3 regions of the Gracilibacillus marinus genome follow, and region 1 is predicted to be linked to each of the others. Evidence: predicted binding sites of a transcription regulator. Region 1 holds the regulator's gene; each other region holds the start of a gene.
What was found. The regulator Rex, encoded in region 1, represses fermentation and respiration genes when NADH is low (regulators of the CRP and FNR family bind a similar motif). The targets are predictions, from matches to a motif close to TTGTGAAATATTTCACAA.
Positions count from the first base shown of each region.

Region 1 (5,583 bases):
TAATAATAGAGGTTTACCTTGTTGAACTACTTGCTCAAGCACTGGTAATACTTCTTGAATATTGTTAATTTTCTTATCTGTAATTAGGATATATGGATCATCAAGAACTGCTTCCATCTTATCTTGGTCTGTTACCATGTATGGAGAAGCATATCCACGATCGAATTGCATACCTTCCACTACTTCTAATTCAGTAGAGAAACCTTTAGATTCTTCAATTGTAATAACACCATCGTTACCAACGCGTTCCATTGCTTCAGCGATTAATTGACCTACTTCTTCATCTGCAGAAGAGATTGCTGCAACTTGTGCGATGGATTCTTTGCTTTCGATTGGTTTAGATACTTTACGTAGTTCTTCTGTAGCTACAGTAACAGCTTTCTCGATACCACGACGAACGCCAACTGGATTCGCACCAGAAGCAACGTTTTTAAGACCTTCTTGGATCATTGCTTGTGCTAAAACTGTTGCAGTAGTTGTACCGTCACCAGCAACATCATTTGTTTGAGAAGCTACTTCAGAAACAAGTTTTGCACCCATGTTCTCAAATTTGTCTTCTAATTCGATTTCTTTTGCGATTGTTACACCATCATTTGTAATTAATGGAGAACCATATTTTTTATCTAATACAACATTACGGCCTTTTGGTCCTAATGTTACTTTTACAGCATTTGCTAATGTATCAACACCTCGTAGCATGGAACGACGAGCATCTTCATTAAATTTAATTTCTTTTGCCATTCTAAAAAAACCTCCTTAGAAAATTTCGATTTATGCTATTTATCCAAAATTCACTTCGAGAAGCAATTAACCAACAATTGCTAGAATATCACTTTCACGAAGAATTAAGTATTCTTTACCTTGATATTTCACTTCAGTACCTGCAAATTTAGAGTAAATGATTAAGTCGCCTTCGTTCACTTCTAGAGCGATTTTTTCGCCGTTGTCTGTCACACGACCAGAACCTACAGCTACAACTTTACCTTCTTGTGGTTTTTCTTTCGCAGAATCAGGAAGAACAATTCCACTCGCTGTTTTCTCTTCTTGCTCTACAACTTCAATAATAACACGATCACCTAATGGCTTAAGCATTGGTTATAAACCTCCTTGATATCTACATTTAATTTTTGTTCTTTAGCACTCACTATACAAGAGTGCTAACACAATTATTATAATAATGAAAAGTACTTTTTTTTGCAAGTATTTACTATGAAATTTTTCTAAAAAAATGACATACATGCAAAGATGTACTTCATTACGTCATAAATATAAACAACACTCTTCTATACATAGTCTTACCATTTCAATTTCATTCATGATTTGTGTTAAAATACGTATCATGTATAGAAAAAATAAAATAAAGGGAGTCGTTAAACTTTGCCAAAGAAGTATATGATTATCATCCTTACTTATGTATTAGCACAATTTGCTACAGTTCTTCCTTATTACTTAACTAAGATAATAGATATTAATAACTTGCCATATGTTACGGTAATATGGAATATCGTTGTATTTGGGATTGCTGTCATTATTTCGCTTTTACTATTGAAAAGTGAGATACGTGATTTTTTCCAAGCACGAGAAAAAGGTATCGGCCAAATTATATTATGGTCTATATTAGGCTTTTTCCTAGTCATGATTGCACAAGGGGTCTCTTCTGTTATTGAACGATTCATTATCGGTGTAGATACAGCTTCTGAGAACACGTTAGTCTTAATGCAAGTGGCTCGTGAAATACCTGTATTTCTTCTTATCATCACAATTCTTGGTCCTATATTAGAAGAATTAGTATTCAGGAAGGCAATATTCGGTTCTTTATATAAAAGAATGAATTTCTTCTTTTCTGCCATCATTTCAGGTGTTTTATTTGCGGTATTACACATGGATTTCAGTCATCTGTTAACATATATTGCTGCAGCAACTGTATTTGCTTTTTTATATGTAGAAACAAAGAAGATTATTGTACCTATTATTGTCCATATGTCGATGAACACAATGGCCGTTATTGCACAATTATCGCTTGATCCAGAACAAGTAGAACAATTGATGGAACAATTACAGCTTATATTACTTGGGGGCTATTAAATAATGAGATTCTCGCCACTTACTACTGCATTTCTGTATTTTGGATTAGGTATCTTATTTACCTATATTGCAATACAATCAGTAGAAGAAACTATATTTAACTTTTTCACGATTCTATTAGCTTTTTTTGCAACAATGGATTTTGTACTAGCCATTCGATTAGTAAGATTGCATCGTGCAATAAAAAAAGCTCAGAAAAAGGAGAAAAAATAAAGGCATTCACCTATTATTGGTGAGTGCCTTTGTTTTTATTCTACATCTAATGGATAATGTTTCATAAAATATACTAGCGATTGGAGCTCAACTGCTAAATCAATATGGTGTACGCGCACATCATTTGGAACGGTAATACGTGCAGGTGTAAAGTTAAGGATACCTTTCACACCAGATTGTATTAATCGATCTGTCATTGGTTGCGCTTCAGATACAGGTACTGTTAAAATCGCCACTTGTATATCTCCAATATGCGCTTCCAAGTCATCGACATGATGGACTTCAATTTTACCAATAGACTTCCCTACTTTGCTTGGATCTGCATCAAATGCTACTTCAATTTTTGTATTATTATTTTTGGTAAAGTTATAATTCAAAAATGCAGTACCTAAATTACCTACACCGATCAATGCAACTGGAGTATTCTCATCTTGGTCTAATGTCTTACGGAAAAAACCAAGTAGATAATCCACATTGTATCCATAGCCTTTCTTACCTAATGCACCAAAATAGGAGAAATCACGTCTAATAGTCGCAGAATCTACTTTCATTGCATTACTTAATTCTTTTGATGAAACTCTATCCTTGCCTTGAATGTGTAAATTATTTAAAAATCGATAATATAAAGGTAATCGCTTGGCCGTTGCTTGTGGAATTTTGTTATTTACCATTTTTCATTCCCCTTACTCTATTTCCATATAGGTTTGTGAATGTTTTTACTTACTTCCATTGTAACAGATATCAACAAAAAAGTCGTGAAATAATTCACGAACGAGTATCTTTCCTAATAAAATTCAATGCCTTCCCTCTTGCAGATTCCCGTAATAATAAGATACACTTACATCAATGAGGTGAAACGAATGATTTATTTACAAGCGAATAATGTAACCAAAAGATTCGGCGCGGAGCTGATCTTATCAAATATAAAATTGGAAATTAAACAACATGATCGAATTGCGATTGTTGGGCGTAATGGTGCAGGTAAATCGACATTGTTAAAAATAATCTCTGGTCAACTAAATTATGATGAGGGAGAAATTCATAAACCTAAAGACATAACAATGGGGTATCTCGCACAACATACAGGTCTTGATTCATCTGAAACCATTTGGGATGAAATGCTAAAAATATTTGAACATTTCATAAAGGAAGAAAATAGTTTACGCGAAATGGAAGCAAAAATGGGCGACCCTGACTTTTTACAAGATAGTTCCAAGTATGAACAATTACTATTAAGCTATGATCAAAAACAAGAAGCATTCAAACTTGCTGGAGGTTATCAATACGAAGCAGAAATCAAATCTGTATTGAATGGCTTGAATTTCCCTGAAGAGATGTGGGGAACTTCTATCGCTACATTAAGTGGAGGACAGAAGACACGTCTTGCTCTTGGTAAATTACTTTTAACAAAGCCGCATATTTTAATACTAGATGAGCCGACAAACCATTTAGATATCGAAACATTAACATGGTTAGAAGGCTATATTACGAATTATCACGGTGCCGTTGTCATCGTATCGCACGATCGATATTTTCTAGATAAGACAGTGACGATGGTCTACGAAATATCTAGACATGAATCAACCAAATTCCATGGTAACTATACGAAGTATTTAGAACAAAAGGCACTAAGTTATGAACGAGAACTGAAACAATATGAAAAACAACAAGCAGAAATCAAAAAGATGGAAGACTTTATCCAAAAAAATATTGTTCGAGCATCTACTACTAAGCGAGCACAAAGTCGTAGAAAACAATTAGAAAAAATGGATGTGATGGACAAGCCATTTGGCGAAGAGGGATCTGCTAAGTTCTCATTCACTGTAGAAAGAAGAAGTGGAAATGATGTATTAAAAATACATGACTTATCCTTCCGCTATCAGGAGACAGATCCCGCTCTTTTTACTAACCTAAACCTTCACGTAAATCGCGGAGAAAGTATCGCATTAGTTGGACCAAATGGTGTAGGGAAATCCACACTTTTGAAGAACATTATCGGACATTTAGAGCCAGATACAGGTGAGATACAACTTGGCGCAAATGTGCAAATAGGGTATTACGATCAGGAACAAACCACCCTGCATGCGAACAAAATTGTCTTGAATGAATTGTGGGACGAATATCCACTTATGAATGAAAAGGATATTCGTACAATTCTAGGTAATTTCCTCTTCAGTGGTGATGATGTATTAAGACCTGTTGCTGCACTAAGCGGTGGTGAAAAAGCACGCTTAGCTTTAGCAAAATTAATGATGGAGAAAGCGAACTTCTTATTATTAGATGAACCGACGAACCATTTGGATTTAGATAGTAAAGAAATATTAGAAGCAGCACTCATTGATTATCCTGGTACGATTTTATTTGTATCCCATGACCGCTATTTTATTAACAAAATAGCGACACAAATATTAGAAATGCAAAAGAACAAAACAACAATATACCTCGGTGATTATGATTACTATGTGGAAAAAAAGAATGAAGAAAAGGCATGGAGAGAATTACAATTACAAAATGAACAAGAAGTAACAAAGCAACAAGGAAAAACAGACTTCCAAAAAGAAAAAGAATTAAAGAAATTAGAACGTAAAAAACAACGTAGAATTGAAGAAATCGAACAAGAAATTGCCCAACTTGAAGAGAATGTAGCACATAACGAAGTATTATTATGTGAACCTGACATTTTCCAAGACCACGAAAAATCCTTGCAACTTACAGAGGAAAACGATGCAATGAATACAAAACTCGAACAATTAATGGCAGAGTGGGAGCAATTACATGAAGAGTAAAAAGAACGAACTTCCTTCATACTAGAAGAGAAGTTCGTTCTTTTTTTATTTGCCTCTATTCGCATACATTTCTAAATCTAATCCTGGGTTCGCATTTAAATCCCATCCTGAACGATGGCCTTGCTTGTATGCAATATAACCGGCACTTGCAATCATTGCTGCATTATCTGTACACAACGAGAGTGGTGGAAACATCACGTTCATACGCTCTTCTTTAAACTTTGTTTCCATTGCTTTTCGTAATCCTTTATTTGCAGCAACACCACCCGCTACGATGACTTGTTTTACATTGTTCTCGATTGCTGCTCGATACGTTTTTTCGACTAACACATCGACAACACTTGCTTGAAAACTTGCTGCAATGTCTTCATGCTTATATTCTATCCCTTTTTGACTTGCATTGTGTAACGTATTAATCACAGCTGATTTCAATCCACTAAAACTAAAATCAAAAGAGTCTTCTAACCATGCTCGTGGAAAATCAATCCTTTGTGCCCCA
Region 1 is NZ_JBHSDV010000009.1:4,578-10,160, reverse strand. Features, by position in the region: gene groL (chaperonin GroEL) at 1-741, opposite strand, end outside; gene groES (co-chaperone GroES) at 808-1,092, opposite strand; gene ACFOZ1_RS16355 (CPBP family intramembrane glutamic endopeptidase) at 1,378-2,085, shown strand; gene ACFOZ1_RS16350 (YdiK family protein) at 2,089-2,298, shown strand; gene ACFOZ1_RS16345 (redox-sensing transcriptional repressor Rex) at 2,334-2,969, opposite strand; gene ACFOZ1_RS16340 (ABC-F family ATP-binding cassette domain-containing protein) at 3,159-5,084, shown strand; gene tsaD (tRNA (adenosine(37)-N6)-threonylcarbamoyltransferase complex transferase subunit TsaD) at 5,130-5,583, opposite strand, start outside.

Region 2 (5,583 bases), on a different contig from region 1:
CATATCTAATTCTTCTGCTAAATCAGATATACCTTTCGCTAATGCTTTAAAAATATCCCAATCAGACTTTGCTTCCCAAGGTGAAGAAATTGCTGGATTAAATGGGTGAACAAATGGGTGCATATCTGTACTAGATAAATCATGTTTTTCATACCATGTAGAAGCAGGTAAAATCACATCAGAATATAATCCAGTACCTGCCATTCGGAAGTCTAAATCCACTAATAAATCCAACTTACCTTCAGGTGCTTCGTCACGCCATTTAATTTCTGATGGACGTAAACTATCTGAATCATCATTTAGTAAACCGTGACTTGCTCCTAGTAAGTGTTTTAAGAAATACTCGTGACCTTTACCTGAACTAGAAATTAAATTGGCACGCCATACAAATAATGTTCTAGGATAATTCACTGGATTATCTGGATCTTCTATCGAAAATTCAAGTTCTCGTTTTTTCAATTTGTCTGCTACATAATTCCCAATAGCTTCTACTGTTTGATTCCCTGCTTGAACTGCTTCATTATACACATCAATACCGTTTTTACTAAATGTCGGATAAGATGGTAACCAACCTAGTCGTGCAGCCAGCACATTATAGTCTGCTGGATGATCATATCTTGCCTTATCGACAGTTTTTGCAGTCAACTCATTAATCGATGTTTCTTCATAACGCCATTGGTCTGTCGCAAAATAGAAGAATGATGTACCATTCTGTAACTTAGGTGGTCCTTGCCAATCCTTCGCTGTTGCAATGGTGTTCCAACCTTCAGCAGGACGTAATTTTTCTTGGCCAACATAATGCGCCCAACCACCACCATTGACACCTTGTGCACCAACCATAATAACTAAGTTCACAACTGCACGATAAATCGCATCTGAATGGAACCAGTGGTTAATACCAGCACCTACAATAATCATAGAGCGACCATTTGTATCAATCGCATTTTGAGCAAATTCTCGTGCGATTTTGATCACTAATTCGCGATCTACACCTGTAATTTTTTCTTGCCATGCTGGAGTAAATGCTGCAATATCATCATACGATTTACCTACATCTCCACCAATACCTCTATCGATACCATAATTCGCTAGCATCAAATCATAAACAGTTGTAACATATTCTGTTTTTCCGTTTATTTCGATTTTTTTCGCAGGAACGTTACGTTTCATTGTCGAACGAGTCTCTGCATCAAAGTAGGCAATATCGACTGTTTTCACAACATCTTCCATACCTAAAAATCCTAAGACTGGTTCAATTTCGTGTCCATCACGTTCGTCTTTTAATTTCAAATTCCATTTGCCATTCTTATCCCATCTTGATCCCATTGTTCCTTGTGGGATAGCAAAATCATTTGTTGCTTTGTTGTACATTAATGGCTTCCATTCACTATTCGTTGTTTCTATTGCTAAGTCTTTTGCTTGTAAGAATCGATCTGCAACTAATTTATCGCCTTTTTGTTTTAACAAAACAGTAAAAGGAAAATCCGTATATGTTTTTGCATAGTTATCAAAATATGGAGTAGATTGTTTTTGATAAAATTCATTTAAAATAACATGACCCATTGCCATTGCAAGGGCACCGTCTGAACCTTGCTTTACAGACATCCAATCATCTGAAAACTTTGTAGATTCTGCATAATCTGGACTTACGGATACTACTTTTGTTCCTTTGTAACGTGCTTCTGCAAGGAAATGAGCATCTGGTGTACGAGTAAGTGGTACATTCGAACCCCATGTCATAATATATCCTGAATTGTACCAATCAGAACTTTCAGGCACATCTGTCTGATCTCCCCAAATTTGCGGAGATGCTGGTGGTAAATCTGCATACCAATCATAGAAACTTAACATTGGTCCACCGATAAGTGACATAAAACGACTCCCTGCAGCGTGGCTTACCATCGACATCGCAGGAATTGGTGAGAATCCAATATTTCGATCTGCACCATATGTTTTTGTTGTATAAAGAACAGATGCCGCAACTAATTGTGTGACTTCTTCCCAACTTGACCGAACAAGACCACCCTTACCTCGTGCTTGTTTATAGCTATTTGATTTTTCTTTGTCTTCTACAATACTTTTCCATGCATCAAGAGGAGTCTCATGTTGCTCTAATGCTTCACGCCATAAGTGCAATAATTTTTTTCTTACATATGGATATTTCACACGTAATGGACTATAAATATACCAAGAGAAGCTCGCACCTCTTGGGCAACCACGTGGTTCAAAATCTGGCATATCAGGGCCTGTTGACGGATAATCTACCGCTTGTCCTTCCCATGTTACAATGCCATCTTTTACATAAATATTCCAACTACATGAACCAGTACAATTCACTCCGTGCGTGGAACGAATCACTTTATCATGTTGCCATCTTCGGCGATAGACATTTTCCCAATCACGGTCTCCTTCTTGTAATTGACTGTGATTATTCGCATATTTTTCTTTTGGTTTTAGATAATTCATTCTTTGCCATATTGGGGATTTTTTCTTTGGCATTCTTGATCCCTCCATGTTCCCAATCTGATGTTTATATGTTCATTTAATCACGAGAGACTTCTCTATGTTGTGAACAACATCACACCAAAAAGGCGAATGGGCTAACAATACCAATGTTTTCTAGTGTTTTTTTATACTTTTGAATATAAAAAGTATAAAAAAAACCAGCAAGAATTTCCCTCACTGGTTTGTCCGTATTATATATTCCATTACTTCCATTGCTTCTAACGGTTTAGCGTAGTAATAGCCTTGAATATAGTCACAATGATTCTTTTTCAACCATTCTACTTCTGCTACTTGTTCGACACCTTCCATTAACACATCTTTCTTCAAATTGTGGCCTAATTGAATAATCGATCTAAGTATTGCTTCTTGATTCGAGTCCTCTAGTAAACCAAAGATAAATGAACGATCAATCTTTAATTTATGAACAGCTAATTCTTTTAAATGTTCAAATGACGAATAACCTGTTCCAAAATCGTCTAAAGATAAGCCAATTCCCATTTCTGATAAACGATTTAATTTCATATGTAATGATTCATGATAATTGAGTGAAGACGATTCTGTAATTTCTAATTCCAAATAAGTAGGATCCATTCCTGTCTGATTACACACTTCTTCAATCATCTCAATAAATTGGTGGTTGGCTAATTGGATTGCGGATACATTAATTGCAATGTGAACAAGCGGCTTCCCTTGTTCTTTCCACTCTGTCCATTGCATACATGCCTTCTCTAATACCCATTTTCCAATTCTGTTAATAAATCCTGTTTCCTCTGCAATCGGAATAAACTCAGCTGGTGAAATAAATCCAAATTCTGGACTATTCCATCTTAATAGCACTTCCACACTAGCTACTTTATCTGTTCTTGTACAAATTATTGGTTGATACACCAAATAAAATTCATCCTGATTAAGTGCTATGGTCATTGCTTGATCAAGCAACACTTTTCGATTCATTTTATCTAAAATTGTTTTTTCAAAATACATATAATTATTTCTACTTAATTTACTAGACTCCAAGCTTGCTAGACTTGCGTAATTCACAATAGATTGTAAATTAGTGGTATCTTCTGGATATTTACTTATACCAATATTAAATGTTAGATTATATGACGTATTTTTAATTTGAACAGATTGGGACAATTGTGCAAGCAAATGTTCAAGTAATGTATGTACATAATTTTTGTTACTTTTAAGCACAAAGATAACAATGACTTGATCATCATAATGAAATAAATATTCTTGACTTGTGATCTTCACTCTTAACAACAAAGCAACTTTTCTAATAAACTCTTCTCTTTCGTCAACAAATGTGGATCCAAGTGAAAAGCGTAATCTATCTACCCTTATATAAATACATGTCAGATCATTTATATGATTCTCTTGCCAATGATTTAATTGTTTCTCTAACATATTACTATTTGGTAAATGAGTAATTTCATTATAATATGCAAGACGATGAATCATTGCATCTTTTTCCTTTTTCTCTGTTATATCCCTAAAATACCACAAATATTGTTTCTCATCATCTGCTTGCACTGGTACTTTCGTCACTTCTAAATAGAGGTGACGATAATCAATCTCTGTCACATCAAAGGCTTTTAGTTCCGTAATCGCAAATGGGATCGTCATATGTAGCCACTCACTCGTTAAACTAATCTGTAATTGTTTCATTAAATTAGCAAATTCGTGATTGTATCTAATCATCTTATTCATAGAATCTGTTAATACAATCCCTACTTCACTAGAATTAATTAATGTATCTTGCAAATCTAATGTATTTTTCATCAATTTATAATAAAATATGAGAAAAAATACAACAAAGAACAAGGTAAATGTAGTGATGATAACAATCCATTTAAATACATCGATGTCTACTAAATTTACTGCATTTAAAATATTTTTCTCATTATAATCGAAATGAGCTGCAGCCATTCCAGTATAATGCATACTAGAGATGGCAATTGCCATGATGATAGAAAAACTAACTTTTCGATATTTAGAAAATGTTTGTGTTTTACCTGGTAATACAAATCCAATAAGAAGTGCTGTCATTGATGCAATGATGGCAATAATTACAGATAAAAATACAAGCATATCGTCATACGTAATCTCTACACCTTGAATTGCAGTCATTCCAACATAGTGCATAAGTCCAATCCCAATCCCCATTAGCGAACCAGAAAGAATAAATGTAACAGTATTTCTTTGTAAATATGTAATAAAATAATAACCAATCACACACGCTATTATCGCGAATATTATTGATAAGGTCACATACCAAATATCATAATATACTTTTGTCTCAAATTGATAAGAAATCATTGCAATAAAATGCATCGACCAAATGCCTATACCTAGTGATAAACCACCTAGTAATAACCATACACGCTTTACTCTTCCATTGGAGTCATCTATTTGTCTTGCTAATTCAATCGATGCATATGATGCAATTGCTGCGATAATAAAGGAAAGAATAACATAAATAAAATTGTGATTTGTATGTAAGAAATGTAACAAGATTTTTCCATCCTTAGTTGTGTATTTTATGATTGTTCAAAAAGTTAATTTATTTACATGACATCCTACCTATATATTTAATCACATATTGTCATATTTTGATAGTTAAAAAGTTGTGAAGTGGATTAAAAAATTCACATTGTCACTTTATTTATGAATATCCTCTTTTTATAAAACAATGATGATGACTACTTTGAAATATCTTATTCAAGTACTGCTCCACCATGATAAAAACTTAATTTCACCACAATACCTTCAGATGTCGGAAGTGGGTCTAGAGTACCAATGAAGATTTCATCATTTAGCCAATCATATTTGCCTATTGCAACAAGAAATGTTGGCTTTGTTATGATACGTTCTCCATTTGGTTTGATTGTCCCTTCATTCGTGACAGATATGAGAACACCATCATCTGTTTCGATGGTGTATTTGGCAAATACTTCTGCTACACCATCTTCCCTAGTCATATTCCAGTCTGCTCCACCAGGTATTACTTTCCCCTTTAATCTAGGCCCTTCAAATGTCCCCCCAATGATTGGAATTACTCTTAGATAGCCTTTT
Region 2 is NZ_JBHSDV010000001.1:917,552-923,134, reverse strand. Features, by position in the region: gene ACFOZ1_RS04025 (nitrate reductase subunit alpha) at 1-2,499, opposite strand, end outside; gene ACFOZ1_RS04020 (bifunctional diguanylate cyclase/phosphodiesterase) at 2,680-5,022, opposite strand; gene ACFOZ1_RS04015 (DUF3237 family protein) at 5,226-5,583, opposite strand, start outside.
Region 2: ACFOZ1_RS04025 (nitrate reductase subunit alpha) is a predicted target of Rex. The motif match lies at 2,567-2,584, and genes of this name have one in related genera.

Region 3 (5,583 bases), on a different contig from region 1:
GGTGTGAAAGAAATGCTTGTTGATATGGGATTGTTAATTGAACCATATCAATTTGTTCGAACAATATCCGATGAATATAAAAAGAAAGAATGCTGTCGACGTGCGTATTTGCGAGGAGCATTCTTAGCAGGTGGATCTGTGAATAATCCAGAGACGTCTTCTTATCATTTGGAAATTTATAATTTTTACGAAGAACATAATCAAGCATTATGTGATTTATTGAATGACTATCACTTACATGCGCGAATTTTGGAAAGAAAAAAAGGATTTATTGCATATATTAAAGAAGCAGAAAAAATAACAGAATTTCTTAACTATATTGGAGCACATCAAGCATTATTCAAATTTGAAGATGTAAGAATTGTTCGAGATATGCGTAATTCTGTAAATCGCCTGGTGAATTGTGAGACAGCGAATTTAAATAAAACAATTGGTGCTGCATTTAGACAAGTGGAAAATATTCGATTTATTAAACGTACAGTAGGATTAGATGCATTACCTGATAAATTAAAGGAAATTGCTATTTTACGTATGGAGCACCAAGATGTCTCTTTGAAAGAACTAGGAGAAATGGTGTCAGGAAGCAAAATTAGCAAATCAGGTATTAACCATCGATTAAAGAAAATTGACCAATTTGCGGATCAATTAAGAAGTGAGCATGTGCCTAAATGATACGTAATTTTGAAATGGTAATTTCCGTACATGCCTTGACTAATCCACTTAGATAAGTGTAGCTCAGAGAAACCTACGGAAAGGAACACGAACAAGCCGTAACGTATACATGCACATATAAAAGCTCAAAATAAATAAATAGAATTATCCTTTAAATACACAAAAAATCCAAACGATTCGGTAATAGCTTTCGAATCGTTTGGATTTTTTTAGGCTAAAGAAATCTGTTATTTCAATCTCTTTATAATTTTGATTTTAACGCGCACGGAGGGATTTGAACCCCCGACACATGGTACCGGAAACCATTGCTCTATCCCCTGAGCTACGAGCGCATGTAACATGATGGATGAAACAGACATGTATTAGTATATCGAAAGGAGAGTGTTATTTCAATAAAAATATCATCTATTATACCACCTTCACATAAATTATGAAGAGTAAATCGTTTAAATATGATAAAATAGGGGTAGGATGTACGTAGAGTATACTAAAAGGCACTACATAAAATAAGAAGTTTGAACAAAACATATCGTTTGACCTTTTTTGACCAATAAGTTATGATGTGTATAGAAAAGAAAATTAATGATAAAAGAAAGATTTTTAAGGAGGAATTTTCTTATGAATTTAATCCCTACAGTTATTGAACAAACAAACCGTGGTGAACGTGCATACGATATTTATTCACGTCTATTAAAAGACCGTATTATCATGTTAGGTAGTGCTATTGATGACAATGTAGCGAATAGTATTGTTGCACAATTATTATTCTTAGCAGCTGAAGATCCTGACAAAGATATTTCACTGTATATCAACTCTCCTGGTGGATCGATTACAGCGGGTATGGCTATTTATGACACAATGCAATTTATTAAACCAAACGTTTCTACAATTTGTATAGGTATGGCTGCATCAATGGGAGCATTTTTACTTGCTGCTGGAGAACCAGGTAAACGATTTGCATTACCAAATAGTGAAGTAATGATTCACCAACCATTAGGTGGTACACAAGGTCAAGCGTCAGATATTCAAATTCATGCAAATCGAATCATTGAAATGCGCAAAAAATTAAATGAAATTCTTGCAGAACGTACTGGTCAACCTATGGAAATTATCGAAAAAGACACAGACAGAGATAATTTCATGACAGCAGAACGTGCAAAAGAGTACGGATTAATCGATAAAGTGATGGAGAAGAAACCTGAAGATTTGAATTAATATAATAAAAAGAAGATTACAAGCATCAAGATATGCTGTAATCTTCTTTTTTGATTTATCAATCATTGTTGATCATTTTCTACAAACTCGATTAAATCACGCAATGCATCCTCGTCATCTGGACCGTCTGCAATGAGTTTAATTTCTGTACCATTTGCTAATGCTAAACTCATTAATCCCATAATGCTCTTCGCATTGATTCGCTTTGTACCTTTTTCAATAAATATTTCTGAAGCATAATTATTTGCCTTCTGTACAAAAATAGCAGCAGGACGTGCTTGTAAACCAGGTTGAACACCAATAATTACATCTTTTTCTATCACTTTCATCTAACCCCTTTCTGTAAGCGTTATCATTTAATACTACTATACCATTTGTCATATTATTACTACAACTTAAAAATCGTGAACAATATGTTAACAAAAACAGAGCGGTATTTTCTATAGGAAAATGATTGACAGAAATATAAAACCATGATAAATTAAAACAAAGTAAACAACTTGGAATTAAAGGGATTAAAAATAGATAGCTAAATTCAATCATTATTAGTGCATCATTTATTGGAAAGGACGAAAAAATCATGAATGAAAAAATACCATTAATCGATATAAGAAGCTTTTTAGCCATTACTAGTTTTGCAGGAATCATTTTGTTACTTGTGCTGTAATAAAAGAATATTCAACAACGAAACACAAGACAAATCATTTTAATCAAATAACATTTTGTTCAATATTTCACATAATAGTCAAATTTCTAGCTTCCATAACATGAAAAAATAGGATATAGTAAGAATATATCCTATTTTACTATTTATACAACAAAAAAGTATAAAAACTCTCAGATTGGATTTATACTAACACAACATAATTGTGCGATATATCCAGATTCATTTACATAGGATAATTAAAAATGGCGTAGAATGACAAAGGGGTGGTTAGAATGGCTAGTAAAAAAACGAAATTAAGAAAAGTGGTTGTAATTGGTACTGGATTTGTTGGAACGAGTTATGCATATGCTTTATTAAATCAAGGTGTTGTGAATGAGTTAGTTCTGATTGATTTAGATAAAGATAAAGCAGAAGGGGAAGCTCGCGATTTAAATCACGGAATGGCATTCGGAAACCCTATGAGAATAAAAGCAGGAGATTATGAAGAATGTCATAATGCAGATCTTGTTGTAATTACAGCAGGTGCGAATCAAAAACCAGGTGAAACACGTTTAGATTTAGTTTCTAAAAATGCGAGAATCTTTAAAGGCATTGTAGAAAAAGTGATGGCAGTGGATTTTCAAGGCATTTTCTTAGTTGCGACAAACCCTGTGGACATCTTAACACAATTAACAAGAGAGATTTCTGGCTTACCTAAGGAACGTGTAATTGGATCTGGGACGATTTTAGATACTGCAAGATTCCGTTATTTATTAGGCGAGTATTTTGAAGTAGATGCACGTAATGTTCATGCATATATTGTAGGGGAGCATGGAGATTCTGAACTGCCAGTGTGGAGTCATGTTCAAATAGGTGGCGTACCTTTATCTAAGTATGCGAATATTGCAAATTTATATGAAGATAAACAAATGACCGCAATTTTTGAAAATGTCAGAGACGCTGCTTATCATATTATAAAGCGTAAAGGTGCAACATACTATGGTATTGGACTTGGATTAGTTCGTTTAACTAGAGCAATACTTAATAACGAAAATGCCATTGTGACAGTTTCTGCATATCTTGAGGGACAATATGGACTAGATGATGTATATATCGGTGTTCCTGCTGTTCTAAACGAAAATGGTGTGCGAGAAATTATGGAATTAAAATTAACAGATGTGGAACAACAACAACTAGATGCATCTGCTAAAACATTAAAGGAAATGGTCGACGTTGGAAGAAAGGCGTTAATATAAATGTATAATAGCTACAGTCTGGAAATGACTGTAGCTATCTTAATAGATGTTGCCTGAAAAGAGGAGATGTAAACATGCATGTAATCGTATATGGAAAACCTAATTGTAGTTTGTGTGAAGATGCATTAGGGATACTTACATTATTTGAAGAAGAATACAATTTACATATAGAAGAAGTGAATATCTATGATGACGAAATATTGTTGGAAAAATATCAATTAGAAATTCCGGTTATCGAAATAAATGAATCTATTGTCGGTAAAGGGAAAATTGACTACGATAGTATAAATAGTTTTCTGAAAAATAAAAATAATGGAGAAAAGAGTTGAGTCATTTTGTAGAATTTGATACAATTACTTATGGAAGTTATTTTTTTTGACTCACGTGGGACGATTTACGACTAGCAGGGACAAATAAATCCCGCTATCGAAAAAGGAGCGTTTCCGATTGAAGGAATTATTAGATATTCAAGAGAAATTATTCCCCGATATCTTAGATGTCATGCAAAAAAGATATAAGATATTACACTATATCCAACGAATGCAACCAATTGGACGAAGAAGTCTTGCTGAACAAATACAGATGAAAGAAAGACTTGTGCGTTCAGAAATAGATTTTTTAAACAAACACGGGTTTATTGTGGTAACATCTAAGGGGATGCAAGTAACGGAAGAAGGAAATTCAATTGTTGAGAAATTTGCAACATTTATGAATGGAATTTCTGAATTTCGTGTTTTAGAATCACAGATTAAGGATAAATTACAATTGGAACATGTTATTATCGTTTCAGGTGATAGTGATGAACAACAAACAGTAAAAGAAGAACTTGGTAAAGCTTGTGTTCAATTTCTAAACACTATAGTAACTTCCAACCAAACTATTGCAGTAACAGGAGGTACATCGATGGCAGAAGTGGCAAATCAAATGAAGCCACTACACCAAGCGACAAATTGTACCTTTGTTCCAGCTCGTGGGGGACTAGGTGAACAAGTAGAGAATCAAGCGAACACGATATGCGCACAAATGGCTAAAAAGGCTAATGGCAATTATCGAATGTTGTATGTTCCAGATCCCCTTAGCGAAGAGTCCTATCATACCATTATTGAAGAACCAACAGTAAAAGAAATATTACAAATGGTTCAAGATGCCAAGATTGTTTTACACAGTATTGGTGATGCTATCACAATGGCAAAACGTAGAAAAGCTTCTCAAGAAGTAATTGATCGTCTTACAACACAACATGCAGTAAGTGAGACATTTGGTTTTTACTTAAATCGCCATGGTGAAGTAGTATACAAAGCAAGAACAGTCGGGTTGCAATTAGCTGATTTAGATAAGGCGCAATATGTAATTGCTGTTGCTGGTGGAAAATCGAAGGCAAATGCAATACAATCATATTTTAAATTAGGTAAAAGTAATGTGTTGATTACAGATGAAGCAGCCGCAAAAGAGTTGTTAGAGGGATATTCCCTTTAATTTATAAATTAAGAACATATTCTAAGGAGGAATTTAGCATGACAGTAAAAGTAGGTATTAATGGTTTTGGACGTATCGGACGTCTAGCGTTCCGTCGTATTCAAGATGTAGAAGGAATCGAAGTTGTAGCAATCAATGATTTAACAGATTCTAAAATGTTAGCACACTTATTAAAATACGATACAACTCAAGGCCGTTTCAACGGATCTGTAGAAGTAAATGAAGGTTCATTTACTGTAAATGGTAAAGAAGTAAAAGTAATTGCTAATCGTAACCCTGAAGAATTACCTTGGGGCGAATTAGGTGTAGATATCGTTC
Region 3 is NZ_JBHSDV010000001.1:1,034,174-1,039,756, forward strand. Features, by position in the region: gene whiA (DNA-binding protein WhiA) at 1-672, shown strand, start outside; tRNA gene ACFOZ1_RS04560 (tRNA-Arg) at 932-1,004, opposite strand; gene clpP (ATP-dependent Clp endopeptidase proteolytic subunit ClpP) at 1,291-1,887, shown strand; gene ACFOZ1_RS04570 (HPr family phosphocarrier protein) at 1,950-2,210, opposite strand; gene ACFOZ1_RS04575 (L-lactate dehydrogenase) at 2,827-3,789, shown strand; gene ACFOZ1_RS04580 (glutaredoxin family protein) at 3,864-4,118, shown strand; gene ACFOZ1_RS04585 (sugar-binding transcriptional regulator) at 4,237-5,265, shown strand; gene gap (type I glyceraldehyde-3-phosphate dehydrogenase) at 5,304-5,583, shown strand, end outside.
Region 3: ACFOZ1_RS04575 (L-lactate dehydrogenase) is a predicted target of Rex. The motif match lies at 2,610-2,627, and genes of this name have one in related genera.